Regions from separate parts of the Pantoea alfalfae genome, predicted to be linked through region 1. Evidence: riboswitches for the same ligand, from Rfam matches in the RefSeq annotation. Region 1 holds a riboswitch; each other region holds the start of a gene.
The links. A riboswitch is a leader RNA that binds a small molecule or an ion and turns the genes downstream of it on or off. The one in region 1 is predicted to bind thiamine pyrophosphate.
Positions count from the first base shown of each region.

Region 2: another riboswitch for thiamine pyrophosphate. It lies ahead of thiC (phosphomethylpyrimidine synthase ThiC); the one in region 1 lies ahead of thiB (thiamine ABC transporter substrate binding subunit).
Region 3: another riboswitch for thiamine pyrophosphate. It lies ahead of thiM (hydroxyethylthiazole kinase); the one in region 1 lies ahead of thiB (thiamine ABC transporter substrate binding subunit).
Region 4: another riboswitch for thiamine pyrophosphate. It lies ahead of K6R05_RS20350 (TenA family protein); the one in region 1 lies ahead of thiB (thiamine ABC transporter substrate binding subunit).

Region 1 is NZ_CP082292.1:3,314,754-3,322,600, forward strand. It holds gene leuC (3-isopropylmalate dehydratase large subunit) at 1-147, shown strand, start outside; gene leuD (3-isopropylmalate dehydratase small subunit) at 151-756, shown strand; gene K6R05_RS15660 (MFS transporter) at 1,026-2,204, opposite strand; gene sgrR (HTH-type transcriptional regulator SgrR) at 2,458-4,119, shown strand; TPP riboswitch at 4,155-4,257, shown strand; gene thiB (thiamine ABC transporter substrate binding subunit) at 4,304-5,290, shown strand; gene thiP (thiamine/thiamine pyrophosphate ABC transporter permease ThiP) at 5,266-6,876, shown strand; gene thiQ (thiamine ABC transporter ATP-binding protein ThiQ) at 6,860-7,561, shown strand; gene K6R05_RS15685 (DedA family protein) at 7,565-7,847, opposite strand, start outside.
Region 2 is NZ_CP082292.1:3,761,949-3,769,795, forward strand. It holds gene hupA (nucleoid-associated protein HU-alpha) at 1-78, opposite strand, end outside; gene K6R05_RS17560 (YjaG family protein) at 267-857, opposite strand; gene nfi (deoxyribonuclease V) at 921-1,589, opposite strand; gene hemE (uroporphyrinogen decarboxylase) at 1,592-2,659, opposite strand; gene nudC (NAD(+) diphosphatase) at 2,700-3,470, opposite strand; gene rsd (sigma D regulator) at 3,560-4,066, shown strand; TPP riboswitch at 4,218-4,318, shown strand; gene thiC (phosphomethylpyrimidine synthase ThiC) at 4,406-6,328, shown strand; gene thiE (thiamine phosphate synthase) at 6,331-6,957, shown strand; gene K6R05_RS17595 (aminotransferase-like domain-containing protein) at 7,151-7,847, opposite strand, start outside.
Region 3 is NZ_CP082292.1:1,384,913-1,392,759, forward strand. It holds gene ahpC (alkyl hydroperoxide reductase subunit C) at 1-400, shown strand, start outside; gene ahpF (alkyl hydroperoxide reductase subunit F) at 472-2,040, shown strand; gene K6R05_RS06500 (AEC family transporter) at 2,102-3,061, opposite strand; gene K6R05_RS06505 (hypothetical protein) at 3,159-3,356, opposite strand; TPP riboswitch at 3,655-3,752, shown strand; gene thiM (hydroxyethylthiazole kinase) at 3,787-4,584, shown strand; gene thiD (bifunctional hydroxymethylpyrimidine kinase/phosphomethylpyrimidine kinase) at 4,571-5,371, shown strand; gene K6R05_RS06520 (GntR family transcriptional regulator) at 5,424-6,110, opposite strand; gene K6R05_RS06525 (mannitol dehydrogenase family protein) at 6,198-7,658, opposite strand; gene K6R05_RS06530 (MFS transporter) at 7,725-7,847, opposite strand, start outside.
Region 4 is NZ_CP082295.1:20,446-28,292, forward strand. It holds gene K6R05_RS20325 (FAD-dependent oxidoreductase) at 1-921, shown strand, start outside; gene K6R05_RS20330 (sensor domain-containing phosphodiesterase) at 1,083-2,855, shown strand; gene K6R05_RS20335 (ABC transporter substrate-binding protein) at 2,892-3,827, opposite strand; gene K6R05_RS20340 (ABC transporter permease) at 3,851-4,606, opposite strand; gene K6R05_RS20345 (ABC transporter ATP-binding protein) at 4,603-5,343, opposite strand; gene K6R05_RS20350 (TenA family protein) at 5,340-6,041, opposite strand; TPP riboswitch at 6,111-6,213, opposite strand; gene K6R05_RS20355 (6-phospho-beta-glucosidase) at 6,275-7,705, opposite strand; gene ascF (PTS cellobiose/arbutin/salicin transporter subunit IIBC) at 7,742-7,847, opposite strand, start outside.

The DNA of each region.
Region 1 (7,847 bases):
GAGCGTTGCGCATCTACCAGCAACCGTAACTTTGAAGGTCGCCAGGGCCGTGGTGGACGTACCCATCTGGTCAGCCCGGCGATGGCCGCGGCGGCTGCCGTGACTGGCCACTTTGCCGACATCCGTGAACTGACGACAGGAGCTTAAGTCATGGCGAATAAATTTACTCAGCACACCGGCATTGTTGCGCCGCTGGACGCCGCGAACGTCGATACGGATGCCATCATTCCCAAGCAGTTTTTACAGAAGGTGACCCGTACCGGTTTCGGTCAGCACCTGTTCCACGACTGGCGCTTTGAAGATGACGCGGGCACCGTGCCAACGCCCGGCTTTGTGCTGAACAAGCCGGCGTTCAAAGGCACCAGCATCCTGCTGGCACGCGAGAACTTTGGCTGCGGCTCATCACGTGAGCATGCCCCCTGGGCGCTGACCGATTTCGGTTTTCACGTGGTGATTGCGCCGAGCTTCGCCGATATCTTTTACGGCAACAGCTTTAACAACCAGCTGCTGCCAGTGAAATTAAGCGAAGAGGAAGTGGATAAGCTGTTCAGACTGGTTGCGGCCCAGCCGGGCATCAGCTTCACGGTTGATCTGGAAGCGCAGACGGTCACCGCAGGTGATAAAGTCTATCCGTTTGAGCTCGACAGCTTCCGCCGCCACTGCATGATTAACGGCCTCGACAGTATCGGCCTGACGCTGCAGCACGAAGCCTCGATTTCTCAGTACGAGCAGAATCAGCCCGCTTTCCTGCGCTGATTGAGTTAAAACAGGGCGACATCCCGTCGCCTGAGGTTGCAGGCAATCTCGGTTCTGGCCCGCTATGAGATCGAGCCTGCGAAGGCAACACGGTCAGATCGGAAAGTCGCTTAAACCTTCCCTGGCCGCTCGTCCCGCGCCGTCCATGGCGCGGGACGCTTTCCTCCTCTGCCCGTGTTGCCTTCGTGTAAAGCGTGTTGTTGCGGTCAGACTCCCTCGAATCGGAGTTTGTCAGAAATCCAGGAGTGACATCCTGTCGCCTTTCTCTTTTATACGTCGCGCACCCGCGCCGACATCACCAGCGCCACAATCGCCAGCCCGAATGCCAGCCAGTAAACCGCCTCATGCCCCAGCCGCTCACTCAGCGTTCCCTGAATCACCCCTGCCAGAATCATGCCGGTCGAGATCGAGTTAGTAAACATTGTTGTCGCCGCACCGGGCCGCCCGGGCATCAGATCCTGGAACCACAGCATCCCGATACCCGCAATAATTCCGACAAACACCGCGTTGAACAGCTGCAACACCATCAGCGAGGTGCGGGAGTTGAACAGCACCAGCCCCAGATAAAACAGGACGCCAGCCGCCACCGCAATCAGCATTAACCTGCGCTTACCGATGCGACGCGCGTAATGTCCCGCCAGCAGCATCACCGGAATCTCCAGCCCGGCCGCCGTCCCCATCAGCAGACCGGCCAGCTTCTCCGGCAGTCCCAGCGTTGTACTGATATAGAGCGGCATATCGATGATATACATCGTGTTGCAGGTCCACATCACGACGGAAGCGATGAACAGCAACCGCACATCCCGATCGCGCCAGCCGCTTATCGGCAGCCCGCCGCTTTGCATCAGCGGCTGCGTGCGTGGCACAGACGGCAGCGTAAACCAGACCAGCAGGATACAGATCAGAAACAGCGCGGCAGCCACCATAAACAGCGTCACAAAACCGTAGTTCAGCGCCAGCGCGAACGACAACGGTGGCCCGATTACCCATGCCAGCGACAGCTGGGCACGCATCACCGAACTGAACATCACCGCTTCACGCGCCGACTGATCGGCATACTCCCGCGCCAGCGCAAACAGCTGAGGCATAGAGACGCTGGCCAGCGCCGACAGCAGCACACCCAGCGTCAGCAGGGTCAGATAATGGCGGGTAAAGGCAAACAGCAGCGCATTCACCAGCGCCATCAGGCAACAAAAAAGAATAATATGCCGACGATCGCCAACACTGTCTGAGCGCTTAGCCACCAGCATACTCACCACGATACCGGCCACCGCATTGATGGTGAAAAACAGCCCGACCCAGAAGGGCCGCGCCTGTACCTCGCGCGTCAGAAACAGGCTAAGTGTTGGTGCCTGTAGTGCGCCTGCGATGCCCAGCATGAACGAGGCGACCATAAAAGCGAGGTAAACCGGATTGATGCGGCGCTGCCGCGTTAACAGCGATTTCATAGCGAAATCCCTTTCAGAACAAACAGAGGGGAAAAAGAAGGGTAGACGATACCGCGCAACATGAAAAAAGCCAGCAGAGATCATCTGCTGGCGGTGTAAATGCACCCTACTCAGAAAAGCACTCCACTGAACAGCGAAGTGAGGGTCGAACGCCATTCAGTGCTGAATGCCTCCCGCTCTTCCCATAGCGCAAAGTTTGCTCTTAAAATGGGGCAGAAAAAACAGAGCGCTTTTCACCGGGAGTTCCCCTTTTATGTCCTCATCACGTCTGAAGCAGCAGTTCATTCGCCTGTGGCAGAGCTGCCAGGGGCAAACGCAGGAGATTACCCTCAGCGAACTGGCTGACCTGCTGCACTGCTCGCGCCGCCATATGCGCAATCTGCTCAACCGGATGCAGGCCGCGGGCTGGCTGATCTGGCAGGCGGAAGCCGGACGCGGCAAGCGTTCACAGCTCTCCTTCTGCTATACCGGACTGGCTTTACAACAGCAGCGTGCCGAGGATTTGCTGGAACAGGATCGCATCGATCAACTGGTCCAGTTAGTGGGCGATAAGAATCAGGTGCGGCAGATGATTGGGGTACACCTGGGGCGCAGTTTCCGGCAGGGCAAGCATATCCTGCGGGTGCTCTACTATCGTCCGCTGCTTAACCTGCTGCCCGGTTCGGCGCTGCGGCGCTCGGAAACGCATATTGCCCGACAGATTTTCAACGGCCTGACGCGCATAAATGAGGAAAACGGGGAAATTGAACCTGATATTGCACACCACTGGCAGCAGACCTCTCCGCTTCACTGGCGCTTCTTTGTGCGTCCGGCGATTCGCTTCCATCACGGCAGAGAACTGGAGATGGAGGATGTGCTCGCCACGCTGGAGCGTCAGCGCACCCATCCCCTCTTTTCCCATATAGAGCAGATTGACTTACCTGCCCCCTGGACGCTGGACATTCGTTTAAGCCAGCCCGACGAGGGTTTGCCCTGGCTGCTGGGCAGCGTCAGTGCGATGATCCTGCCGCGCGAATGGCCGACGCTGCGTGATTTTGCCCGCCAGCCGGTTGGCACAGGTCCTTACCGGGTGATACGCAATCAGGAGAGCCAGCTGAAAATCGAAGCGTTTGATGACTACTTCGGTTTTCGCGCCCTGATTGATGATGTCTCTATCTGGGTACTGCCCGACATCAGCGATGAACTGGTCTATGCCGGTGTCCGTCTGCAGGGTGACAGCATTGATGAGATTCAGGAGGAGAGCCGCCTTGAAGAGGGCTGCTACTATCTGCTGTTCGATCAGCGTTCAGAGCAGGGTCGCAACGAGGCGGTCCGCCGCTGGGTCAGTTACCTCTTTAACCCCATCGCCCTGCTCAATCATGCCGGTGTCGGTTATCAGCGTTACTGGTTTCCGGCGTATGGCCTGCTGCCGCGCTGGCATCACCGGCGTGACCTGATGCCAGTGGAAAAACCGCCTGGCTTAACGCACCTGACGCTGACCTGGTACAGCCAGCACGTGGAGCATGAAGGCATCGCTAATGCGCTGCGTCCGCTGCTGGCAGCGCATGGCGTCACGCTGGAGACCCGTGAGATTAGCTACGAAAGCTGGTATCAGGGCGACGCGGAAAGTGATATCTGGCTGGGCAGCGTGAACTTCACCCTGCCGCTGAATTATTCGCTGTTCGCGCAGCTTTATGAGATTCCGCTACTGCATCACTGTCTGCCGATCGACTGGCACGGCGATGCGGCCCGCTGGCGCGAAAAAACACTGCCGCTGGCCGAATGGAGCAAACAGCTGGTCGAAGAAGCCGGTCTGCATCCGCTGTTTCACCACTGGCTGCTGCTGGAAGGCCAGCGCAGCATGCGCGGTGTGCGGATGAATACCCTGGGCTGGTTTGATTTTAAATCGGCCTGGTTCGCGCCACCGGCGCTGTGACGCTTTCGCCCTGGCGCTGAAATGACTAGAATGTGACGTTCTCAACGGGGTGCGGCCTGCCACAAGCAAGCAGCTGAGAGAGACCCGTCGAACCTGATTCGGTTAATACCGACGTAGGGATTTGAGAGGCCTCTGTGCTCAGATCCTTTGCGACTCATCCCCTATTCTCCTGAAGGAGCGCAAAGTGTTAAACAAAGTTCTGCCGGTGCTGCTGTTACTCTCCGCCCCCGTTCTGGCGGCCAAGCCGGTTCTCACGGTCTACACCTACGACGCCTTCTCCGCCGACTGGGGCCCTGGCCCGGCGGTTAAAAAAGCCTTTGAAGCCCAGTGCAATTGCGAGCTGAAATTCGTCACGCTGGAAGATGGCGTCTCGCTGCTGAACCGCGTGCGCATGGAAGGCAAAAACAGTAAAGCGGATGTGGTGCTGGGGCTGGATAACAATCTGGTGCAGTCGGCGCAGAAAACCGGCCTGTTTGCCGAAAGTCAGGTCGACACCTCGACATTGAAACTGCCCGATGGCTGGCACAACACCACCTTCGTGCCGTTTGATTATGGCTACTTCGCGTTTGTCTATGACAAAACCCGGCTGAAGAATCCGCCAAAAAGCCTGAAAGAGCTGGTCGACAGCCCGGAGAAGTGGCGCGTGATCTACGAAGATCCCCGCACCAGCACGCCCGGATTAGGTCTATTGCTGTGGATGCAGAAAGTCTATGGCGATCAGGCACCGCAGGCATGGCAAAAGCTGGCACAGAAGACAGTGACGGTCACCAAAGGCTGGAGTGAAGCCTATGGCCTGTTCCTCAAGGGCGAAGGTGATCTGGTGCTGAGCTACACCACCTCTCCGGCTTACCACATCATCGAAGAGAAGAAAGAGAACTATGCCGCCGCGCCGTTTGCAGAGGGCCACTATCTGCAGGTTGAAGTTGCCGCGCAGTTAGCCAGCAGCAAACAGCCAGCGCTGGCGCAGCAGTTCATGAAGTTTATGGTCTCGCCTGACTTCCAGCGCACCATACCCACCGGCAACTGGATGTACCCGGTGATCGACACGCCGCTGCCTGCCGGTTTCGCGGCGCTCGACGTGCCTTCCACCGCCCTGCAGTTCTCGCCGGAAGAGGTTGCCAGCCAGCGCTCGGGCTGGATTAGCCAGTGGCAACGCGCCGTCAGCCGCTGATGCCGCGCTGGCTGATTCCCGGTTCCCTCGCCACAGCATTACTGACACTTGTGGCGTTTCTGGCCTTCGGTGCACTCTGGCGCGCCGCGCCGGACACGGACTTACGCGGCGTGCTGCAGGATGACTATCTGCATCACGTTATCGCATTCTCGTTTGCTCAGGCGCTGCTCTCCGCCCTGCTGTCGCTGCTGCCTGCGGTGCCGCTGGCGCGGGCGCTCTATCGACGTCGTTTCCCAGGCCGCCAGCTGCTGCTGCGCTTGTGCGCCATGACGCTGGTGCTGCCAGTACTGGTGGCGGTATTTGGGCTGCTAACCGTCTACGGTAGCAATGGCTGGCTGGCGCAGCTGTGCCAGCTGGCAGGGATCGATTACCACTTCTCTCCCTACGGTTTATCGGGCATTTTGCTGGCGCACGTCTTCTTTAACCTGCCGCTGGCGACCCGCCTGATGCTGCAGGCGCTCGAGAGCATTCCGGCGGAACAGCGTCAGCTGGCGGCACAGCTCGACCTGCGCGGCTGGCACCATTTTCGTCTGCTGGAGTGGCCATGGCTGCGGCGTCAGCTGCTGCCGACCGGCGCGCTGATCTTCATGCTCTGTTTCGCCAGCTTTGCTACCGTGCTCTCGCTGGGCGGCGGCCCGCAGGCGACGACCATTGAGCTGGCGATATTCCAGGCGCTGAGTTATGACTACGATCCCGGACGCGCTGCACTGCTGGCGCTGATCCAGCTTGGCTGCTGCGTAACGCTGGTGCTGCTCAGCCAGCGCTTCAGCAAGGCGATTCCCGCCGGAACCAGTCAGTTGAACGGCTGGCGCGATCCGCAGGATTCGCGCTGGGCGCAGCTGGTTGATGCGCTGCTGATCCTGCTGGCGCTGATCCTGCTGCTGCCTCCACTGGCGGCGGTCATCGTCGATGGTCTGCACGGCGGAGTGCGAGGCGCGCTGGCACAGCCTGCACTGTGGCAGGCCACGTTGACTTCATTGCGCATCGCCACCGGCGCCGGTCTGCTCTGTGTGGTGCTGACCATGATGCTGCTGTGGAGCAGCCGCGAGCTGCGCCTGCGTCAGCGCCCGGCGGCGGCAACCCTTATCGACACCAGCGGCATGCTGATTCTGGCGATGCCAGGCATCGTGCTCGCCACCGGCTTTTTCCTGTTGTTCAACGCCACCATCGGCCTGCCCGAGTCGGCCGACGGGCTGGTGATCTTTACCAATGCGCTGATCGCCATTCCCTATGCGCTGAAAGTGCTGGAAAACCCGATGCGGGATGTCGCAGAGCGCTATGGCAGACTCTGCGATTCTCTGGATATCCACGGCTGGAACCGGCTGCGGCTGATTGAGCTGCGGGCGCTGAAGCGTCCGCTGGCTCAGGCACTGGCCTTTGCCTGCGTGCTGTCGATTGGTGATTTTGGCGTGGTGGCGCTGTTTGGCAGCGCCGACTTCCGCACGCTGCCGTTCTACCTTTATCAGCAGATCGGCGCCTATCGCGGCGCAGATGGCGCGGTCACTGCCCTGCTGCTGCTGCTGCTCTGTTTGTTGCTGTTCACCCTGATGGAAAAATTACCAGACCGCCATGCTGACACTGAATAACCTCACGTACCTTTATCAGCATCTGCCGATGCGCTTTAGTCTCAACGCCACTCGCGGCGAGCGCATCGCGATCCTCGGCCCCAGCGGGGCCGGTAAAAGCACGCTGCTGAGCCTGATTGCCGGTTTCCTGCCGGTGAAACAGGGCACCCTGATGATTGACGGCCAGGAGCACACCCACAGCGTGCCGGCCAGACGGCCCGTGTCGATGCTGTTTCAGGAGAACAACCTGTTTCCGCACCTCAGCGTGCAGCAGAATATGGCGCTGGGGCTGCATCCGGGATTAAAACTCAGCACTGAGCAGCGTCAGCAATTGGCTGCGCTGGCCGATCAGGTGGGATTAGGCGATCTGCTTACCCGTCTGCCGGGCGAACTGTCGGGCGGACAGCGACAGCGCGTGGCGCTGGCACGCTGCCTGTTGCGTGATCGTCCGGTATTACTGCTGGATGAGCCTTTTTCTGCGCTGGACCCGGCGCTGCGCGGAGAGATGCTGCAACTGGTACGTTCGGTGTGTGAAGCGCGCAGCATCACGCTGCTGATGGTGTCGCACAGTCTGGAAGATGCCCAGCAGATTGCGCCGCGCAGCGTGGTGATTGTGGATGGACGGGTGTACTGGGATGGCGAAACCCGACAGCTGCTGTCGGGCGAGACGCGGGAGGCCGAGGTACTCGGTATCCCGCATCGTTAAGCATCAGGCGAAGAAAACCTGCCACAGCAGATGCCGGAAAACCGGCATCATCGGATGGAACTGAATGCCGACGAACGCCGAGACGGCGACCACCAGACCCAGCGGTCCTGCCCAGCGCAAACGCTCAGGCGGCAGCCAGGCCGTGGCCCAGTCGCGGCTCTTGCCGCTGCGCCACCAGCGCCAGCATAACCAGCCACCCAGCCAGATCAGCAGTGCTGCGCCGAGTAACAGCCATTTAAAGCTGCTCCCCTGCGCGGCTTTGGGCACATCGATCGCTACCCCCGCC
Region 2 (7,847 bases), 450 kb from region 1:
TTCCAGCGCTGCCTTTGCCTGGGTTTTAGACAGGTCAGCTTTTTCTGCGATCACATCAATCAGTTGAGTCTTGTTCATAAGTTATCCTTAAAGTGTATTTATCGCTTGCTAAGCAACGAGTGCGAGGGAAAAGCCATATTCTGGCACTCTTCTGCCTGCACGCACCGATAGCCACAATTTTCAGCCCCCCAAATGTAGACCAGACAGGGGGCCAATGTGAAGCCTTCAGGCGCGCTAATTCGGGCCTGAAGTCACGTTTTATCGCCTTACTGCTGGAAATTTATACCGATGTTACTAATTCCCGCTTCACGCAGGTCAGATCGCAGACCTTTAATCAATTCAAGGTCGCGCTCTTCACACTCCGCCAGCAGACGGAAAATCTCCCACTGGAGGTCCCACTCATCGATGATAGCCGGGTTTTCACGCAGCTCTTCATCGGTCATTTCGCGTCCAGCCTGGGTCATCTCCAGCATAGCGACGGTGGTAATTGAGGTCTCGCTGACTTCAATAGCATGCTCAAGCGTTTCGCCGCTCAGCTGCGCATGAACGACTTCGCTTAATGCCACACAGGCATCGATAGCCGGATAAACGCCGTAAACCTCAAATGCATCGCCATCAGGAATGGCGGCTTCGAGTTTTTCCAGCTGGCTGTCGAAGTTAATCTTCGCATCTTTGACCGTCAGGTTTTCCCAGATCAGATCAAGAATCCGGCGATAGAGTGCCGGATCGGCAAATTCAGTCTGCTCGCAGAATGCGCGATAGTTGGGATACATGCGTTCGCACAGGCAGGCCATAAAAGTCAGGTGCTGCCAGCTTTCCAGCTTCGCCAGACGCAGATGAACGGGGTTCTGTAACATAAAGGTGGCTCTTATTCGTTTCTCTGGCCGCAGTGTAACTGCAAAACCGCAGCACAAACAGTGTTAAAGCGCGTTTTGCCAGCGCTGGAAAGCGGTTCGGTTAGAGGCAACCGCATCGGCCCAGCGGGTAGGTTCCGGCAACCGGTAACCGCGCGTACAGTTTTCGACCCACTGCAGCGCCGTATCCAGGCTGACACGATGACCGGTGGCGACAAACAGCGGATTACAACGCAGCTTGCTGCGCCATACCCAGCCTATCTGCTCACCTTTGTCGATCAGCGGCTGACGGCTGCCAGGCTGCGCATCCAGATCGTCAAAACGCCCGCAGAGACGACTTTTCGCAACACCAATAGTGGGCACATCGACCAGCAGGCCAAAATGCGATGCGACGCCCAGCCGTCTTGGATGCGAAATACCGTGTCCATCCACAAACAACAGATCAGGCTTTTGCTCCAGCATCTGCCAGGCAGCCATCAGCGCCGGATATTCACGGAAGGAGAGAAAGCCCGGAATATAGGGCATGGTGGTCTCAACGCGCGCGATGCGATGCTCCACCAGTTTTAACGAGGGATATTCCAGTATCACCATCGCCGCCCGCGTGACGGTGCCGTCCTGCTCAAACCCAACGTCTGCCCCGCCAATAAAGCGGGGCGGCAGAACGTCAAAGTCATCTTCACGCACCACGTCAGCGGCGCGTTGTAACTGCTCAGCGCGAAGTGCGGCAATGTCCATAATTACTCCTGATGCCAGGGACGCGATAAACGATGCACAGCATCAACAAAGACACCGGCATTTTCGGGCGGAACGTCCTGATGAATGCCATGCCCCAGATTAAAGACATGACCAGTGCCTGAGCCAAAACGCTCCAGAATACCGGCCACCTCCTGCTCGATACGTTCAGGTGCCGCATAGAGCATAGAGGGATCCATGTTGCCCTGCAGCGCAACTTTGTCGCCTACGCGGCGGCGTGCATCATCAATATCGGTGGTCCAGTCGAGACCCAGCGCATCACAACCGGTGGCAGCCATCGCTTCCAGCCACTGTCCGCCGCCTTTGGTAAAGAGCGTCACCGGCACGCGGCGGCCGTCGTTTTCACGCAGCAGGCCATCGACAATCTTGTGCATGTAGTGCAGGGAGAATTCGCGATAGTCACGACCGGTCAGCACGCCGCCCCAGGTATCAAAGACCATGACGGACTGCGCTCCGGCGCGGATCTGAGCGTTGAGATAGAGGATGACGCTGTCGGCCAGCTTATCCAGCATCGCGTGCAGCGTCGCCGGATCGGCATACATCATCTTCTTAATTTTAGTAAAGGCCTTACTGCTGCCGCCTTCCACCATGTAGGTGGCCAGCGTCCACGGACTGCCTGAGAAGCCAATCAGCGGCAGATCGCCATTCAGGTTTTTACGGATGGTGCGGACCGCATTCATCACATAGCCCAGCTCCATTTCAGGATCGGGCACCGGCAAACGCTCAACGTCAGCGCGGCAGGTCACAGGATTAGAGAAACGCGGACCTTCGCCGGTTTCAAAGTAGAGACCCAGTCCCATCGCATCCGGAATGGTCAGGATGTCACTGAAGAGGATGGCGGCATCCAGCGGATAACGGCGCAGCGGCTGCAGGGTCACTTCACAGGCCAGCTCGGCGTTTTTACACAGCGACATGAAATCACCCGCCTGGGCGCGTGTCGCTTTGTACTCCGGCAAATAGCGCCCGGCTTGTCGCATCATCCATACCGGCGTGACATCAACCGGCTGACGTAACAGGGCACGCAAATAACGATCGTTCTTCAGTTCACTCATCTCAACACTCTCTCAATAACAGGCGTGTAGTGTAGCACTTTCACGCTTCGGCGCGGCACAGGGCGACGGTATCTTCAATCAGGCGGCGCGCTACCGTGCCTGGCGGTGGCAGCAAAGGCAGCGCATCAAAACGGAACCAGGCGGCATCCAGCAGCTCTTTACCGTCATGTTGCAGATCGCCGCTGTCATACTCCGCCATGAACGCCGTCATCAGCGATTGCGGGAAGGGCCAAGGCTGGGAGGTCACGTAACGGACGTTTTTGACGCGGATATTGCTCTCTTCCATCACTTCCCGGGCAACGGCCTGCTCCAGCGTCTCGCCGACCTCCACAAAACCGGCCAGCACGGTGTAGACCTTGTTGCGATGGCGGGCATGATTCGCCAGCAGGATTTCATCGCCGCGACGGATAGCCACAATGATGCAGGGCGCGATCTGCGGATAGTAACGCTCACGGCAATGACTGCAGAGACAGGCAAATTCATGTTTGCTGTGGTGCATCTCATGTCCGCAGTAGCCGCACCAGCGATGAGAGCGGTAGAACTCCGCCAGCTGTACACCGCGACCCACCAGCTGAAACAGCGCCACATCCTGATCGATCAGCTGTCGCATGGAGAACATATCGGAGGAACGCGGCTCACAAATCAGCCAGACTTTTTCGCCCTGCCATTCACCAATGGTCCGGGCCTTACTGCCAGTTAAACCGAATTTTTCGGCGTTTCCGTGGGGTAAATCACCTTGTGGCAACCAAAGTTTTTGTTCATGGCTGACAATCCACCATCCAGCGTCTACGCTTGAGATTTCGCATTGCATTTATTTCGTCATCCTTAGCGTCAACTCGCACGCTGAAGCCCTGATGTTAAGTGTGTAGATAAACAACTATAACTCACATGGAGTTAGATATGCTTAACCAGTTAGACGTCCTGGCTGAACGCGTAGGTGGCAGTAATGAACTGGTCGATTCGTGGCTTGAAGCGCGTCGCCAGCTACTGGTGACCTATTATCACCTGGTCGGTCTTAAACCTAAAAAAGAGGCGCTGACGCGTCTTGATGAGCAGGCACTCGACAACTTCTGTCACGGCCTGGTCGACTATCTTTCTGCCGGTCACTTCAGTATCTATGAGCGCGTGATCAGTGAAATGAGTGGCGACAGCCCGATGATCGCCGCCGCGCAGATCTACCCTCCGCTGGAGGCAAACACTGAGCGTCTGATGCAGCTGTATGACGGTCACCTGCAGCAGGCCATTGATGATGAAAACTGCATGACCTTCCAGCAGGCTCTCTCCGAAGTGGGTGAAGTGCTGGAATCACGCTTTACGCTGGAAGATAAGCTGATTCAGCTGGCCTGGGATAACCAGCTTGCTACGCCACCAGTGGCGAATGACAGCCAAATCGCGCGTCCGGCTTAGTGGTTAACAATGGCAAAGGGCTTGAGATTATCCTGTAGCCCTTTTATGCTGAACAGGTTCTGAGGAGCGCTCTCCAAAGAACCTTTTTTATTTTAGCTTTGAAATGTGAGGTTTTACGCCCGAGTCTGTTATCAGACACCCGCGAAAAAACCGCTTCTTGTCGGAGTGCCCAGTTGGGCTGAGACCGTTAATTCGGGATCCGCGGAACCTGACCAGGTTAGAACCTGCGTAGGGAACAAGAGTAAAACTTCTCTGTATGCCAGCATGCCTGTGCTGTCTATACGGTTACTCCTTCCGAACTCCGGACAAGCATCGTTCCCCCTTAACAGGAAGATTGCTATGTCTGACCCAAAAATGTCCCGTCGTGAACAGCGTACCCAGGCGCAGGAATTTATCGATTCCCTGCAAAGCGGCAGTGCTTTTCCTCAGTCCCGTCGCGTCTGGATTACCGGTAGCCGGGAAGATATTCGCGTGCCGATGCGTGAAATCACCCTAAGCCCGACCCATATCGGCGGCAGCAAAGAACAGCCTCTCTATGAGCAAAATGAAGCGGTGCCGGTCTATGATACGGCAGGTGCGTATGGCGATCCCGCGGCACAGATTGATGTGCATCGCGGTCTGGAAAAGCTGCGCGCACGCTGGATTGCTGAACGCGACGACAGTGAGCTTCTTGAGCAGAACAGCTCGGGCTATACCCAGCAGCGACTGGCTGACGAGGGGCTGGATCATCTGCGCTTCGATCACCTGCCAACACCGCGACGCGCCCGTGCAGGCCGCCGTGTCACGCAACTGCACTATGCCCGTCAGGGCATGATTACCCCGGAGATGGAGTTCATCGCCCTGCGGGAAAACATGGGCCGTGAGCGAATCCGCAGTGAGGTGCTGCTGCAACAGCATCCGGGGCACAGTTTTGGCGCGCATCTGCCCGCCGATATCACACCCGAGTTTGTCCGTCAGGAGGTCGCTGACGGACGCGCCATTATCCCTGCCAATATCAATCATCCTGAATCGGAGCCGATGATCATTGGCCGTAACTTCCTCGTCAAGGTCAATGCCAACATCGGTAACTCGGCAGTCACCTCTTCTATCGAGGAAGAAGTAGAAAAGCTGGTGTGGTCGACCCGCTGGGGTGCCGACACGGTGATGGATCTCTCTACCGGTCGCTATATTCATGAAACGCGAGAATGGATTTTGCGAAACAGCCCGGTGCCCATCGGGACCGTGCCGATCTATCAGGCGCTGGAAAAAGTGAATGGCGTGGCCGAGGCGCTGAACTGGGAAATATTCCGGGACACGCTGCTGGAGCAGGCGGAACAGGGCGTCGATTACTTCACTATTCACGCGGGCGTACTGCTGCGTTATGTCCCGATGACGGCGAAACGCCTCACGGGAATTGTCTCGCGGGGTGGCTCGATCATGGCGAAATGGTGCCTGTCCCACCATCAGGAGAGCTTCCTGTATGAGCACTTCCGCGAGATTTGTGAAATCTGCGCCGCTTACGATGTCTCCCTGTCGCTGGGCGATGGTCTGCGTCCGGGTTCCATTCAGGATGCCAACGATGAGGCGCAGTTTGCCGAACTGCGTACCCTGGGCGAACTGACGCGTATTGCCTGGGAGTATGACGTTCAGGTGATGATTGAAGGTCCGGGACATGTGCCGATGCATATGATCCGCCGTAATATGACTGAACAGCTCGATCTGTGCAATGAAGCTCCCTTCTACACGCTTGGGCCGCTGACCACTGATATCGCGCCCGGCTACGACCATTTCACCTCGGGTATCGGTGCCGCCATGATTGGCTGGTTTGGTTGTGCCATGCTGTGCTACGTCACGCCCAAAGAGCATCTGGGTCTGCCGAACAAAGAGGACGTGAAGCAGGGATTGATCACCTACAAAATCGCAGCGCATGCTGCCGATCTGGCGAAAGGCCACCCTGGAGCGCAGATCCGTGATAACGCCATGTCTAAAGCACGCTTTGAATTCCGCTGGGAAGATCAGTTTAACCTTGCGCTGGATCCCCATACGGCGCGGGCAATGCATGATGAAACCCTGCCGCAGGAGTCAGGCAAGGTGGCCCATTTCTGCTCAATGTGCGGCCCTAAATTCTGCTCGATGAAAATTTCCCAGGAGGTGCGCGAGTTTGCGGCACGCCAGGATGCCCGTGCCGAGCCGGTTGAAGTGGGCATGGCGCAGGTGTCAGATCGTTTCCGCAGCCGCGGCGGTGAGCTCTATCACCCCGCCGATGCCATTAAGGAGGAGTAACGATGCCCGCATTTCCCGCTACCGTCCCGCGCCTGGGACTTTATCCGGTGGTTGATAGCCCCGAGTGGATCGAACGCCTGCTTGAAACGGGCGTTCGCACGATGCAGTTGCGCATCAAAGATCGGCCTGATGAGGTCGCCGAACCCGCCATTGCTCAGGCGATTGCGTTAGGTAAACGCTACGACGCCCGCCTGTTTATCAATGACTACTGGCAGCTGGCGATTAAACATCAGGCTTATGGCGTACATCTGGGTCAGGAGGATCTCGATGTCGCCGATCTTGCTCGCATTCATCAGGCAGGATTGCGTCTGGGGCTCTCCACCCATGACGATGCGGAACTGGATCGCGCTCTGGCAATCCAGCCCTCTTACATCGCACTTGGGCATATTTTCCCGACGCAGACCAAAGAGATGCCTTCTTCGCCGCAGGGCATTGAGCAGCTGAAACGGCATCTGACACGGCTGACGCATATTCCCACCGTGGCGATTGGTGGTATCTCGATTGCGCGGGCACCCGAGGTGCTGGCCACCGGCGTCGGCAGCATTGCTGTGGTGAGTGCGATTACTCAGGCAGATGACTGGCGTGCCGCAACGCGCACCCTTCTGGCGCTGGCAGGACCAGGCGACTAAGCATTTATGGAACCTGTCGCGCATAGCGGCTGCAAAATCGGTAAAGCCAGCATTATTCCGGGAAAGTGCCGCGTAAAGGTGCATGTTGCCGCTGGCGTGCTGTGATCCAAAACTTTAACGTGGCATCCGTCAGGTTAAGGTTATCTGACCAGGGCCGGATCCCTCCTCTTGCCGGCCCTGCTTCTTCTCTTCGCTATGCGAGCGTAGAGGCTGAAGCCTGGGTCTCATGCTGGCACGAGAGCATGGCGCGCTCGACGGCCGCACCCACCCGCGCCAGCGCCTGTTCAGTCTGCTCGTTGATCGGCAGCCCGTAGTTTAAGCGCAGACAGTTACGGTATTTCCCCGACGCTGAAAACAGTGAACCCACAGCAATCTGAATTTTTGACTCGCGCAGTTCCCGGTTAAGACGAACCGCATCAAACGCTTCGGGAAGTTCTATCCACATCAGAAAACCGCCCTGAGGACGGGAAACGCAGATGCCGCAGGGAAAGTAGTGGCGTACCCAGCAGCTAAAAGTTTCATAGTTACGATGATAGAGTTGCCGCATCCGGCGCAGATGAGGCTGATAATGGCCCTGACGGATAAACTCGGAGACCGCATGCTGAGGCTGTGTGGCGGTGGAGCCGGTGACAATATATTTCATGTGCAGCACGCGGTCACGATAGCGGCCTGGTGCAACCCAGCCAACGCGTAAACCTGGCGCCAGCGTTTTCGAAAAGGAGCTGCACAGCAACACCCGGCCATCGAGATCCAGCGATTTGATGGTAGGCGGACGCGGATATTCCCAGGCTAACTCACCATAGACATCATCTTCAATCACTGCCGCGTCAAACCGCTGCGCCAGCACCAGCAAAGCCCGCTTACGCGGCTCAGACATGATAAATCCCAGC
Region 3 (7,847 bases), 1.9 Mb from region 1:
TGACCACTACGAAGAATTCCAGAAACTGGGCGTAGATATCTACTCCGTTTCTACCGACACCCACTTTACCCACAAAGCCTGGCACGGTTCTTCAGACACCATCGCGAAAATTCAGTACGCGATGATTGGTGACCCGACTGGCGCGCTGACCCGTAACTTCGAAATCATGCGTGAAGACGAAGGTCTGGCTGACCGCGGTACGTTCATCGTTGACCCGGAAGGCGTTATCCAGGCCATCGAAATCACTGCTGAAGGCATTGGCCGTGACGCCTCTGACCTGCTGCGCAAAGTGAAAGCGGCTCAGTACGTGGCTTCTCACCCAGGTGAAGTGTGCCCGGCTAAATGGAAAGAAGGTGATGCAACTCTGGCTCCGTCTCTGGACCTGGTTGGCAAAATCTAATTCCGCTTCGCCCTTTCGACCATTCTCCAATCGGGTGCTGCGGCACCCGATTTTTTGACCAGGATATCACTATGCTCGACACAAATTTGAAGACGCAGCTCAAGGCTTACCTTGAGAAATTAACCAAACCTGTTGAGTTGATCGCCACCCTGGATGAGGGTGCAAAATCAACCGAGATTCGTGAACTGTTGGTTGATATCGCCGGCCTGTCTGACAAAGTCAGCTTCCGCGAAGAGAACGATCGTCAGGTGCGTAAGCCCTCATTTCTGATCACTAACCCAGGTTCGAACAGCGGCCCGCGTTTTGCCGGTTCCCCACTGGGTCACGAATTTACCTCACTGGTGCTGGCGCTGTTACAGACCGGTGGGCATCCGTCGAAAGAAGCACAGAGCCTGCTGGATCAGATCGCGGCGCTGGACAGTGACTTCCATTTCGAAACTTACTATTCACTCTCATGCCATAACTGCCCTGACGTCGTACAGGCGCTGAACCTTATGGCGGTGATTAATCCGCGCATCAGCCACACCGCTATCGACGGTGGCCTGTTCCAGAACGAGATTCAGGAACGTAACGTGATGGGCGTGCCAGCGGTTTACCTCAATGGTAAAGAGTTTGGTCAGGGTCGCATGAGCCTGGCGGAAATCGTCAGCAAAGTGGATACCAATGCGGATAAACGTGCGGCAGAAGAGCTGAACAAGCGTGACGCGTATGAAGTCCTGATTATCGGCAGTGGTCCGGCGGGCGCAGCGGCAGCCATCTACTCAGCACGTAAAGGCATCCGTACCGGCCTGCTGGGTGAGCGTTTTGGCGGCCAGGTGCTTGACACGGTCGATATCGAAAACTATATCTCCGTACCGAAAACCGAAGGGGCAAAACTGGCCGGTTCACTGCGCGCACACGTGGATGATTACAACGTGGACGTCATTGAAAGCCAGAGCGCCATCAAACTGATCCCGGCAGCGAAAGAGGGCGGAATGCACGCCATCGAAACCGCCTCCGGCGCAGTATTGAAATCCCGCAGCATCATCCTGGCGACCGGCGCACGCTGGCGTAACATGGGCGTGCCGGGTGAAGAAGAGTATCGCACCAAAGGCGTGACCTACTGCCCACACTGCGATGGTCCGCTGTTCAAAGGCAAACGCACAGCGGTGATCGGCGGCGGTAACTCCGGCGTGGAAGCGGCCATCGATCTGGCCGGTATCGTTGAACACGTTACGCTGCTGGAGTTTGCCGGTGAGATGCGCGCCGATCAGGTGCTGCAGGATAAGCTGCGCAGCCTGAAGAACGTTGATGTGATCCTGAACGCGCAGACCACTGAAGTGAAAGGCGACGGCACCAAAGTGACCGGCCTGCACTATATCGACCGTACGACGCAGACCACCCACGAGCTGCCGCTCTCCGGTATCTTCGTTCAGATCGGTCTGCTGCCGAACACCCCGTGGCTGGAAGGCGCGGTTGAGCGCAACAAAATGGGTGAGATCATCATCGATGGTAAATGCGAAACCAGCCTGAAGGGCGTGTTTGCTGCGGGCGACTGCACCACCGTGCCGTACAAACAGATCATCATCGCCAGTGGTGAAGGTGCTAAAGCCTCACTGAGCGCGTTTGACTATCTGATTCGTACCAAATCGGCTGAATAACATTTAGTTAACCAGACAATAGCCCTTCAGCACGCCTGCTGAGGGGCTTTTTTTTAGCCTGTTAATAGCCCGCCAGTGTCATCAGCATCATCCATATCGGCGTCGTCACCGCCGCAAATACCGTTGAAAACAGCATACTCGCCGCCGCCGGGCCGGTAATGACATTGAACTTCTGCGACATCAGATAGACGTTAACCCCGACTGCCATCGATCCCAGCAGTACCACCACTTTACTCTCCAGCGGTGGCAAATCGGTCAGCCACGCGATAGCCCATACCGTCATCGGCTGCAGCACCAGCTTCAGCAGGCAGAGGGTATAGCTCTCTTTAAGTCCTTCCCGCACCCGATAATGCGCCAGGCTCATGCCCAGCGTCACCAGCGACAGGGGCGCGGCCAGTGAAGCCAGCATCTTTAACGGTTCTGCGGCCAGCATCGGCAAAGGACGCTGCAGAAAACTCCAGGCCGTCCCGCTGAGAATGCCGATGATGAGTGGATTCTTTACTACCCCAATCAGGGTGCGCCACACGCCTTCCAGCGAGAAGCTGCCCTGTTTCGCCCATTCGACCGAAACGGTGAGTAAGGTCCAGAGGATCAGGCTGTTAAATACCAGAACCAGCGCCACCGGGGGCAGGGCTTCTGGCCCCAGCAGTACTGTGGCCACCGGGATCCCCAGCATCACGTTATTGGAAAAGATGCCGCCCAGCGCAAAAACCGACGCCGCTACGCCATCCAGATTGAACAGCCTTGTTGCCAGCAGTCGCCCCACGATAAACACCAGCAGGCAACTGCCGAAGAAGGCCAGCAACAGGCGCGCATCCACCGGCGGACTTTGCGAGAAGGTGCTCATCACCCGAAACAGCATGCAGGGCAGTGCGACGTTAAATACAAAGCGGTTCATCCCTTCGCTGATGCTGGCGGGCCATTTTCCGAGGCGCGTCAGACAGTATCCCAGCAGGATCAGGATAAACAGCGGGGCTGACAGATAAATTTGATGGCTTAAGCTTTCAAACAGCAGTGGCATAGAGAGAGTCTGGTCAGGCGATCATTAGTTACCAGACTAACAAATTACTAACTAACTGTTAACTTGAACTGTGTCTGGAATGACCGTTGCCCGGACACTAACCTAACCAGCGGCGTGCCTGTCTGTCACTGATATCCCGATAATAGACCCGGTGAATAATTTCGCCACAGCCTGTGCAGCGGGCGGAAAGATAGGTGGAGAGGTACTGTCTGCCATTGGGTGCCACGGCACCCTTGCGTTCAATATTAATCTCCTGCCATCGATGACGGTGTGGAATAAGCGCTAAAAATCGCATCATACGTCCTGAATAGTATGAAGTTCCGCTTCAGAAGTTTTTTAACTCCATGAAATAACGTGTTTTTTACGATAATGCTGCGAGCAGGTTAGTTATTATGGGGTCACCAGATTCACTGCGGGAAATATTACTCATCAGGGTAATAAACACTTCTACTTATAAAGAGGTATTCCGATAGCCCGCAGCATTAAGCCTTTTTTTGTACTGCTGAGAGTTGATCGGGATCATGTGAATTGTTTCAGTTCCGATTATTTTCCAGGCTTGCTTTAACAGTACGGCTTGCCTATGCTGCAAGCCGTAACACGACTCGGGGTGCCCTTCTTAAATGAAGGCTGAGAAATACCCGTATTACCTGATCTGGATAATGCCAGCGTAGGGAAGTCTGATGCCTGACCGCATTCGCCTTCTTGTTCGCCGGTTGGGAGCTACGATGACACATCAATCTCAACACCTTTCTGCTGCGCACTTCGCGCCCGTTCTGCACACTTTCCGCCGTCAGTCACCGCTGGTGCACTGCATGACCAATGACGTGGTCCAGAACTTCACTGCCAATGTGTTACTCGCGCTCAATGCCTCACCGGCAATGGTGATCGATGCTGACGAAGCGGCACAGTTCGGCCGCTTTGCCGATGCGTTGCTGATTAACGTGGGCACGTTAACCCGCGAGCGCCAGCAGGCGATGCAGGCTGCCGTTATCGCGGCTAATCAGGCGGGCACCCCCTGGACACTCGATCCGGTTGCCGTCGGCGCGCTGACGCTGCGCAGCGACTTCTGTCAGCAACTGCTCAGCCAGCAACCGGCGGTGATTCGGGGAAATGCGTCAGAGATTCTGGCGCTGGCACAACAGGCCGGCGGCGGGCGCGGTGTCGACACGCTGCATCAGGCGGATGCAGCACTCAATGCGGCCCAACAGCTCGCGGAAACCTGGAGCACGCTTGTGGTCGTCACCGGTGAAGTGGACTACGCCACCGACGGCCGGCGACTCCTTGCCATAACCGGTGGAAGCCCGTTAATGACGCGCGTGGTCGGAACCGGCTGCGCACTTTCTGCTGTAGTGGCGGGATTCACTGCTCTGCCAGGCGATCGGCTGATGAACGTGGCGGCGGCCTGTCAGATAATGGCCCTGTCGGGTGAAAAGGCAGCGGCGCAGGCAGCCGGACCCGGCAGCTTTGTCACGGCGTTTATTGATGCACTCTGGACGCTGGAGGTAGAGCATGAAGCGCATTAATGCTCTGACGATTGCCGGTACCGATCCCAGTGGCGGCGCGGGCATCCAGGCCGATCTGAAAACCTTCTCAGCTCTGGGTGCCTACGGCACCAGTGTGATTACCGCGCTGGTGGCACAAAACACCCAGGGCGTGCAGTCGGTTTATCGCATTGCGCCTGACTTTGTTGCCGCCCAGCTCGATTCGGTACTGGATGATGTGCGTATCGACAGCGCAAAAATCGGCATGCTGTCTGAAACGGCCATTGTGGAACAGGTTGCAGCCCGGCTGAGGCGTGCTGAGATCCCGTTTGTCGTGCTGGATACGGTCATGGTCGCGAAAAGTGGTGATGCGCTGCTTTCGCCAGACGCCGTGGCCAGCGTACGGGAGCAGTTATTACCGCAGGTGTCGCTGATCACGCCAAATCTGCCGGAAGCGGCGGCGTTGCTGGATTGCGCTATCGCCACCAATGAGGCAGAGATGCGCGAGCAGGGGCGGGCCTTGCTGGCACTCGGCTGTCAGGCCGTGCTGATGAAGGGCGGTCATCTGGCGGCGTCGGAGAGTCCGGACTGGCTGATTACTCACTCAGCGGAACAGCGATTCAGCACGCCACGCGTGCATACCCGTCATACCCATGGCACCGGCTGCACGCTGTCGGCCGCCTTAGCCGCGTTACGTCCGCGCCATACTGACTGGGCAGAGACGATTGAGGAAGCGAAAAACTGGTTGCAGCAGGCGCTGTTACAGGCGGATTCGCTGGAGGTCGGGAACGGCATCGGACCGGTGCACCATTTTCATCAGTGGTGGTGACGGCGAAGGTCCGCATCGACCTGGTAATCAGGCGGTGCGGGCAGTTTCCGTTTCAGGGCGCTTCAAACCAGGCGCTGTTACGCTCGGCAATCGGGGTGATTGAGAAGATCATCTCCTGCAGGTGACGACGCATCGCCGCTTCGGCGGCATCGGCGTCATGGCGCTTCAGCGCGGCAAAAATCTCTTCATGCTGCTCAATCAGCCTCTCCGGTGGTGAGACTTCACTCAGCGTCAGAAACCGCACCCTGTCCATAGCCGCTTTTATGTTTTCCACCGTCTCCCAGGCGAGCTTGCAGTCAATGCTTTCAGCGATCAGGCGATGAAACTCATCGTCCAGAGTGAGGAAAGCCTGGCTGTCATGCCGCTCAGCGGCCATGCGCTGCAGCTGCAGATTATGTTCCAGTGCCATCAGGGCGGGATCGTCAATCTCCACCGCTGCCCGCCGCACTACCGACACTTCCACCGCCTCACGGATAAACCGGCCATCCGCGACACGTTTAGCGGAGATTTTGCGCACGAAGGTGCCGCGCTGCGGCAATACCTGTACCAGTCCGGCTTCAGCCAGCTTTATGAACGCTTCACGCACCGGCTGGCGTGAGACGTTGAAGCGTGCTGAGACCTCTTTTTCAGAGAGCAGCGAACCTGGCTGAATTGCGCAGGTAACAATATCTTTGCGCAGATAACGGTAAATCTGCTGATTTACCGGTTCGCTGGTAGTAATGGTATAGGCGATCGACATGCAGCAATATCCATATTACGGCTGGCCGGGGCCAGCGCGATGGGAAAGTGTCAGTCTAATCAGCGCACTGCGTCTGCGCCAGCGCTTTTAGCCGCGGTTGAGACACTGATGCACTGTGGCACGCGCGCCCTGGGTGGTGAGTTGCTGATACCAGACAGTCAGTCGGGCAACCACGTCGCTATTCTGCGCCAGATCCTCGCCGAATACTTCGCGGATGGCGAGCAATGCCCGCACGCGAGACTCACCTTCTTCACTGGTGGCAACGCACTCTGCGAGCTGCGCTTCCAGCGGATCGCGGATGTCGATCGGCTGACCCTGTTCATCGACGCCGCCGACATAGCGCATCCAGCCCGCTACGCCCAGCAGCAGCAGGTCGCAGTCACTACCGCGCTGCAGGTGCCAGCGCAGGCTATCGAGCATACGCTGTGGCAGTTTCTGTGTGCCGTCAGTGGCAATCTGTCCGGTGCGATGTTTAATGGCGCGATTTTCATAACGCGCAATCAGTGAATCGGCATAGGCGTTGAGATCCACGCCCTGAGTGCGCAAAGTAGGAGCCTGCTCATCGATCATCAGTGAACGGGCGGCGGCGCGGAAATGGTGATCGGCCATGCAGTCGCTGATGTATTCATAACCGGCAAGGAAGCCGAGATAGGCCAGGAAAGAGTGGCTGCCATTCAGCATGCGCAGTTTCATCTCTTCATAGGGCAGAACGTCACTGACCAGTTCTGCGCCCGCGTTTTCCCACGCCGGACGACCATTGACGAAGTTATCTTCAATCACCCACTGGAAGAAGGGTTCCGCTTCAACCGCAACCGGGTCGCTGGAACCCAGGCGCGCGCTCAGGGCCGCAAACGCCGCATCGGTCATCGCCGGAACGATGCGATCGACCATGGTTGAGGGGAAGGTAATGTGCTGCTGAATGTACTCTGCCAGCGCCGGATCCTGCTGCCGCGCCAGTTGCACAATCACGTTGCGGGTGACATGACCATTTTCCGGCATGTTGTCACAGGACATCACGCTGAAGGCAGGTAGCCCCTGGTCACGGCGGCGGCGGATCGCGGCCAGAATCAGACCTGGCAGCGAGCGCGGCGCATCCGGATGCTGCAGGTCATGGACGATATCGGGATGATCGGGATTTAAATTGCCACTGGCGGGCTGATGACAGTAGCCTTTTTCAGTGACGGTCATGGAGACAATCGCCACTTCAGGCTGACTCATGGCGTTAATCACCGCCTCAATACCGTCACTTTTACCGTGCAGCGCCTGGGTAATAACGCCAATTACCCGGGTATGCAGGGAATCATCAGCCATCTCGGTGAGGGTATAGAGCAGATGCTGCTCACGCAGAGCCTGAATCAGCGCGCCGCTGTTGAGGTTCACTTCGCAGTATCCCCAGTCGCTACCCTGTTCAGCCAGCCTGTCGCTGCAAAGTGCCTGATGAGCGCGATGAAAAGCACCAAAACCGATATGCACCATGCGGGTTTTTAACTGGCTGCGGTCATAAGCGGGGCGCCGGACCTCAGCGGGGAGGCAATCAATCTGTAACATAGTCCGTCCTTATGGCAAACGGGGCGCAAAGCGCCCCAAAACATCGTTCTGTTAGCGGAACAACACTCAGACCGAAACCGGTTTATCCTCAGGTTTCGGACTGCGAATCACAAACAGCACCAGGAAAGCCCCCAGCGCGGCGACACAACCCGCCAGCACAAAGGCGCTATCGAATTTACCGGTATGCTG
Region 4 (7,847 bases), on a different replicon from region 1:
CCTGTTAAGTGTCGTTTTATTGCCTTCATGCCGCAGTGGGATTTCCTGAACTATATGGCAGAGCAGAGTGCCCGCTATCCGGGCTTCAGTCTGCTGCAGTCGACTGCCTTCGGGTCGCTGATTGAAGAAAATGGCACGGTCATCGGCGTGACGGCTTCACGCGGCAATCAGCAGTTGCATATCCGCTGCAAACTGGTGGTCGGTGCTGACGGTCGCCATTCGCGCGTACGCGACGCGGCCGGGCTGATCGGACAGGAATTTGGCGCCGCGCGCGATGTCATCTGGTTCCGCTTAAGTAAGCAGGCGCAGGATCCCGATTTGGGCATGGGGCATAAAGGGCCGAAGCAGAACTTTATTGTTATCGATCGTGGCGATTACTGGCAGTGCGGTCTGACCATTCCGAAAGGGGAGTTTGAGGCGAAACAGTCCGCCGGTCTCGACGCGTTTAAAGCAGAGGTGGCGGCGGTGTCGCCTTTTGAGGCGGCGCGCATGACGGAAATCGAGAGCTGGGAGGCGTTCAAACTGTTGTCGATACGTATCGACCGCCTGAACAAGTGGGCGAAACCCGGTGTGCTCTGCATTGGTGATGCGGCGCATGCCATGTCGCCGATTGGCGGGGTTGGCGTCAATCTGGCGATTCAGGATGCGGTGGCGACGGCGAATCTTTTGACCGATCCTCTGAAGCGGGGAGAACTGCAGCTGCGCGACCTGGAAAAAGTGCAGAAGCGCCGTCAGTTCCCTACCGTTGCCACGCAGTTTTTGCAGATCAAGATGAGCCGTAATAAAGCCAGAAGAAAACCTGCGGGAAGCAGCAAGGTTCCCGCGATTATCCAACGCCTGCCGTTTCTGCGTTTTGTGCTGGGTCGTCTGATTGGTCTGGGCTTCCGAACGGAGTCGCCACAGGTTGCGCGTATGAAGTAAGTGCGTTAAATGATTTCGACAGCAATCAGATATCGTGCGACACTGTTTCACTGTGAAAGTACTGTCAGATTGAGCCGCTATTTATCTGATAATTGGGCGCTAATTGAGCATTATTAAGCTAAATTATTTTCGATTTTTGCGCCTGCAAAGGAGAGGTTTCAGTGCATAACGAGCAAAACGGCAGCGACGTAAAACGCCTGAGTGCAATTAAGGCACTTTTGTCGCCGGATGAAACCCGGGATAAGGTGCTGGAGAGATTCGTGAATCTCGCCAGTCAGGTGCTGGGTATTTCAGGCAGCTTCATTTCGATTATTGACGATAATAATCAATACATAAGAGCGTCACGGAACTTCGATCTTAAACAATCGACCCGTGATGAATCTCTTTGCCGCCACGTCGTTGATGGTGAGGGACATCTGGTGGTGGTTGACACCTTACTGGATGAGCGCTTTGTCACGCACCCGTTTGTGAAAGGCGATCCGCATATTCGTTTCTATGCCGGTGTCTCGCTGCAGAACCTCGACGGTGCGGTGCTGGGCACGCTCTGCGTCACCGATACCCAGCCACATCCCTTTACGGATGAGAAACTCGCCACGCTGCGCTCACTGGCTACGCTGGTCACCTCTTTTCTGGATGCCTGGAACAACGCGGGTTTTGCCGACGTCATTACGCACCTGCCGAATCGCCCACGCCTGATTCGTGATATTCAGCAACTTACCCTTGTCGCACCGCAGAGCCGCTTTCGCCTGATTCTTATCGACTGCCTCGACATCATTCGTGCCTATGAGCTTTCCCGTGCGGTGGGTATTGCGCCGATGGAGAAATTGCTCAGGCAGATGGCGCAGGATGTGGCACACCGGCTCAATCTTCCGGAGAATGAGACGCTCTATACTTTCGCCCCAGGCCGTTTCGCCCTTGTTCAGCCCTACTCAGGCCGTTATTCAGCGCATAACATAAGCGATCTGTTCAAAGGCATGCGGGCCGATCTGGCGGAAAATATCACGCTCGATCTGGATGTCTTTACCGGCGAAACAGAGTTTGTACCGGGACAGATGGATGCCAACGAAACGGTACGTCAGGCCGTTAGCGCGCTACATGAAGCGATTGATGAGAACATCAGTGCGATGTCGTTTGATGAGAGTTACGACTCGCGGCGCACCGAAGACTTTTTGATCATGAATGATCTGGCTCAGGCGCTGAATAAAGATGAAGAGTTGTATCTCGCCTGGCAGCCTAAAGTGTGTCTCAAAACCGGTAAAACGGTCGGGCTGGAGGCCCTGATCCGCTGGAATCACCCTGAGCGGGGTGAGCTTTTCCCATCAGAATTTATTCCGTTAGCCGGTAAAACCAACCTGATCTCCGATCTGACCAACTGGGTTATCGATCACGCTGTTGAGCAGTTGGCGCGCTGGAATCGCGAGTACGACCTGATTCCGGTCTCGATCAACGTCAGTGAACGCGACTTTGCCAGGCCCGATTTTGCCGATCAGCTGGTGGCGAAATTAGCGGCAGCGCAGTTACCTAACTCGATTATGGGTATTGAGTGTCTTGAGAATGAGCTGATCACCAAAAGTGATGTGGCGATCAAAGGGCTGGAAGCGCTGAAGTCGCACGGCTTTATGGTCTCTCTGGATGATTTCGGCACCGGCTACAGCAATATCAGCTACCTGCAGGATATCCCGCTGGATGTGATTAAGATCGACCGATCGCTGATCTCGCGTATGGGCGAAGACGACGCATCTAAAATCATCGTCAGATGCATTATCCAAATGCTGAAAGAGCTGAATTACACCGTGCTGGCCGAGGGTGTGGAAGCAGAAGCTACGCTGGGACTGCTGAAAACCTACGGCTGCGATCAGATTCAGGGCTACTTCTTTTCAAAACCGCTGCCAGCCAGCGACATTGAACACTGGCTTTATCAGAAGTCACGCTAGTCAACCCGCCCGCAGCACTCGCTGCGGGCGCGCTTATCACTCACTGCCGATAGCGTAACGCTCAACCGGAGTGATGTGTTTAATCAGCTTATTATCAAACAAAAACTGCTCATAAGTCTGATAGCGTGCGCGATCCAGTTTTGCCGGATCGGCGGCGAACAGCGGCAGCGTAGCCTGCCATGCCTGATGGTTTAGCGGTGTATTCAGCTCAGGATGCGCCTGTGCAAATGCCTGCCAGCTCTCTTCAGGGTGAGCCTGCAACTGTGCATTCCCCTTTTTCAGTGCCCGCAGAAACTTTTTAATTTTTTCTGCATGCGCCTCATCACGGTTAGCAACGATAATCAGCTCATCATAGGCCGGCACGCCGTAATCCTCGACGTTTAACACCACCGGATCTTTGCCAGCAAGTTTCATCTCCAGAGCTTCGATATTGCGATAGCCACCTATCACCGCATCAACCTGCCCGGTCATCAGGGCGCTGGTGAGCTGAAAATTGACGTTAACCCGCTTTACCTGATCGGCCTTAATGCCGTCATGGCTCAGCATGGTCGCCAGCGTTGCTTCTTCAATGCCGCTGACGGAATAACCGATACGTTTTCCTTTCAAATCCGCTGGTTTTTTCACCGTTTTGTCCAGCGTCATCAGCGTATTCAGTGGCGTATTAATCAGCGTGCCCACACGCATCAGCGGCAGGCCCTGGTCGGCGAAAAAATGCAGCTGCGTCTGATACGTTATCGCTAAGTCCGCCTGCTTAGCGGCGACCAGACGCGGCGGCAGCGCAGGGTCGGAAGGCGGCACAATGTTAACCTCCAGACCCTCTGCCGCAAACGCACCGGTTTGCTGAGCCACCATAATGGGTGCATGGTCGGGGTTGATATACCAGTCGAGCACCAGCGTCAGTTTTTCCATCGCCTGAACCTGCGAGGCTAAGGAGGCGCTGAACAGCAGGACAAACAGGGGCATTTTAGTCATAGGTTGTCTCATCAGTAGGGTCGTCAGTGTGGCTCGGGAATCCAGGTAATCAGGCGGCGAAGCAGAAGGTCGATGATAAGCCAGAGAGTCAGCGTCATCAGCACCAGAATAAACAGGGCAGCGAAACAGAGGTCGCTCTGCATCCGGGCGTTGGCATTCAGCATCACGTAGCCCAGCCCTTCAGCCGATCCGACCCATTCACCAATGATGGCACCGATCGGCGCGACGGCCGCTGCCATCCGTAAGCCCGAACCCAGGGCGGGCAGTGCGGCTAACAGCCGGACATGACGCAGTTGTGCTATGTGTGAAGCGCCCATCGTGCGAGCCAGATCGAGATAGCCAGGCGTGACGCGACGCAGGCCATCAAAAAAAGCTGAGGTAACAGGAAAGAAGATCACCAGTACCGCTATCGCGACTTTGGCGCTCATGCCAAAGCCAAACCAGAGCACCAATAGCGGTGCCAGGGCAAATACCGGAATCGCCTGGCTGGTGATCACCAGCGGCATCATCCAGCGCTGTAACCACGGCGAAAAGGTCATGCCCAGTGCCAGCACCGCGCCCAGCAGCACGCCGAGCGCCATACCGATGAGGATTTCAGTCAGGGTGATCAGGCTGTGATGGCCGAGATAGCCAGCGTTGTCCCACAGTGCGGTAGCAACCGCAGCGGGCGAGGGCAGCAGAAAGGCCGGAACGGAAGTGAGTGTGGCGAGCCACCACAGCGTAATCAATCCGGCAGAGAGCATGACTCCACGGCGAAGCGCGGCGAAACGTAATCTCATCCGCCCAGCCTGCTTAGCTGTTTCAGCAAGGTGGCCTGACTCTGGATCACGCTGGTATCGTCTGCTGCCCGTGGTGGCTGGCCCTGGAGTGGCGGGCAGGTTTCAATGCCTGCTGAACCCATTACCAGCAGGTGATGACCGAGGCGACAGGCTTCCGCGGCATCATGAGTGATCAGCAGCACGGTATGTCCGGCCAGCACTTCTGCCGCCAGAGTCTGAATCTGTGTCCGGGTCAGTGCATCCAGCGCCGAGAAGGGCTCATCCATCAGTACAATGGGCTGACGGGTATAGAGGGTACGCGCCAGCGCTACCCGCTGACGCATACCGCCCGAAAGTGTCGCAGGTCGCGCACGGGCACAGTGGCTCAGGCCAACCCGCGCCAGCAGATGCTGCACCAGATCACGATCGGCTTTCTCACCTTTCAAGCGGCTGGCGAGGCAGACGTTCTGTTCCACCGTCAGCCAGGGATAGAGCAAATCCTGTTGCCCCATCCAGGCGATGCGCCCGGCCAGCGGCAGACCATCGCTGCCCTTAATTTGTCCCGAAGTGGGCGGCGTCAGACCGGCAATCACTCGCATCAGGCTGCTTTTACCTACGCCGCTGGCACCCAGCAAAGCGGTAAATGCACCACCCGCGATCTCCAGATTAAGCTCGCTGAACAATGGCTGCTGATCCAGCGTCAGGCAGAGCTGGCGAACGGAAATACCCGGCGGCACGGCATCGTTCAGCGGCTTCATGAGCTGCCCCGCAGACCGTCAGCATGATTAAGACCCATCTGCCAGAACGCCGCTTCCAGCCGGGTTGCGGTCGTAAAAATCTCCGACAGTGAGTTAATACGTTGTTCACCGGCGCGCTGCTGAGCCAAAGTTTCAAACAGCAACAGTGAGGAACCGACGCCCGTCAGGTAGGACTCATCGCCGTAATTCTCAATCCATGCCGCGTAAGGATTCCCCTCAAAGCAGGTCGCAGGATTGTCCAGCAGCCTCAGGCCGATTTCCGCATAACCGGCGACGCAGGGCATCAGCGCCGTCATCAGCGCCAGCGCATCTCCGGTGTGACCCACGTCCAGCACGTAGCGGGTATAATTGATTGTTTCCATTGCCTCAGGTTCGCTCGCCACCGCCTCTTCGCTGATGCCCCATTGCTGGCAGTAAGCCAGATGCAGCGGCAGTTCGCTGATAATGGCGTTCAGCGATGCCGTCGCGCTGCGTAACGCAGCCGGTTCAGAGAGCTTACTGATCAACAGGCCCCACGCACGGGCGAAGTGCAGCAGGAACAGATAATCCTGGGTGAGATAGTGGCGGAAAGCGGCGGGTGGCAGCGTACCCTGACCGAGCTGCTGCACAAAATTGTGCCTGACATAATCGTGCCATTGCGTGCCCGCCTGCTGGCGCAGACGACCATAAAAACCGGTTTCGAAAAGCGGATGTGACATAGGATCTCCAGTAACAGGGGAGATCCGGGCATAAGGTCTGGAACAGGGGATGAAGCAGGAGATGAGGCAGAACATCTGCCGACCCGTCCCTTCGCTGGCATGACCCAGATCAGGTTCAAAGGGTTCGGCTTGCGCCATCTCAGCCCATGACAGGACACCCCTCGGAGACATTCGTTATACGATATTTATTGCTGGAGTACAACGACACCAGTACGCGTTATTCAGTGACAATGTCACTCAAGATTGGCCCCGTTGCTGGCAATCACTTTCTTATACCACCAGAAAGACTTTTTGCGCGTGCGCGCCAGCGTGCCGTTACCCAGGTCGTCGCGGTCAACGTAGACGAAACCGTAGCGCTTGCTCATTTCACCGGTTGAGGCGGCAACCAGATCGATGCAGCCCCAGCTGGTGTAACCCATCACCGGCACGCCATCTTCAATGGCATCGCCCATGGCGCGGATGTGTTCACGCAGATAGCTGATACGATAATCATCATTGATCTCGCCATTCGCGTCGATTTCATCGCGCGCCCCCAGGCCATTCTCTACCAGGAAAAGTGGCTTCTGGTAACGGTCATACATCATATTCATAGTAATGCGTAAGCCCAGTGGATCGATGCCCCAGCCCCACTCACTGCGTGGCACATGGGGATTGGTCAGGGATTTCACCACATTGGCTGCGCTGCTGTTCTGTTCGTTCATTTCCGCCGAGGCGCAGCGAGAGGCGTAATAACTGAACGAGACAAAGTCGACGCTATTTTTCAGGATATCGGCATCGCCATCAGCGATCTCAAGCGTAACGCCTTTTTCCCGGAACACGCGGGCGGCGTAAGCCGGATAGGCACCGCGTGCCTGCACATCAATGAAGAACAGGTTTTCACGATCCTTCTCCAGCGCCGCCCAGACATCCTCTGGTTTACTGGACCACGGATAAAAGTTGCCGCCTGCCAGCATACAGCCGATCTGATTTGCTGGATTCACTTCATGCGCGATCCGCGTAACCAGCGCGCTGGCAACCAGTTCGTGATGCGCCGCCTGATACTTCACCTGCTCCTTATTCTCACCCGGTTCGAACACCAGACCCGCACCGGAAAACGGGCTGTGCAGCAGGATATTGATCTCGTTAAAGGTTAGCCAGTATTTCACCAGGCCATCAAACGCCTCGAAACAGCTGCGGGCATAGCGGGCAAAGAAGTCGACCATTTTGCGATTGCGCCATGAGCCATATTCGGTCACCAGATGCATCGGCACATCGAAATGACAGAGCGTAACCAGCGGTTCGATATTATATTTCCGGCACTCCTCAAAGACGGCACGGTAAAAAGCGATGCCTTCTGGATTGGGCGTCAGTTCATCACCGTTTGGATAGAGGCGGCTCCAGGCAATTGACGTACGAAATACGCTGAATCCCATTTCCGCCATCAGCGCAATATCTTCCGGATAGCGATGATAGAAATCAATGGCATCATGGCTGGGATAAAATTCATCATCCCGCAGCGTAAAGCGCTTTTCCAGACCCAGTTTGACCGCCAGTCGGTGTGGGCCATGCGGGATCATATCGACGGTGGTTGCGCCCTTTCCGCCCTCACGAAAACCGCCTTCACTCTGATTGGCGGCTAACGCGCCGCCCCATAAAAATCCTTGCGGGAACCTTGAATCAGACATGCAATCCTCTTTTCCGGGTCAGAATGACCCTTTCCTTTAGTGGCTATTAATCGCGTTGGTGCGTTCGGTAAGCGGCGCGGGATGCGCGGCGGTAGCGGATTCGGATTTCGTTTCAGTTTCCGCTTCAGGAATATCTTCAAAC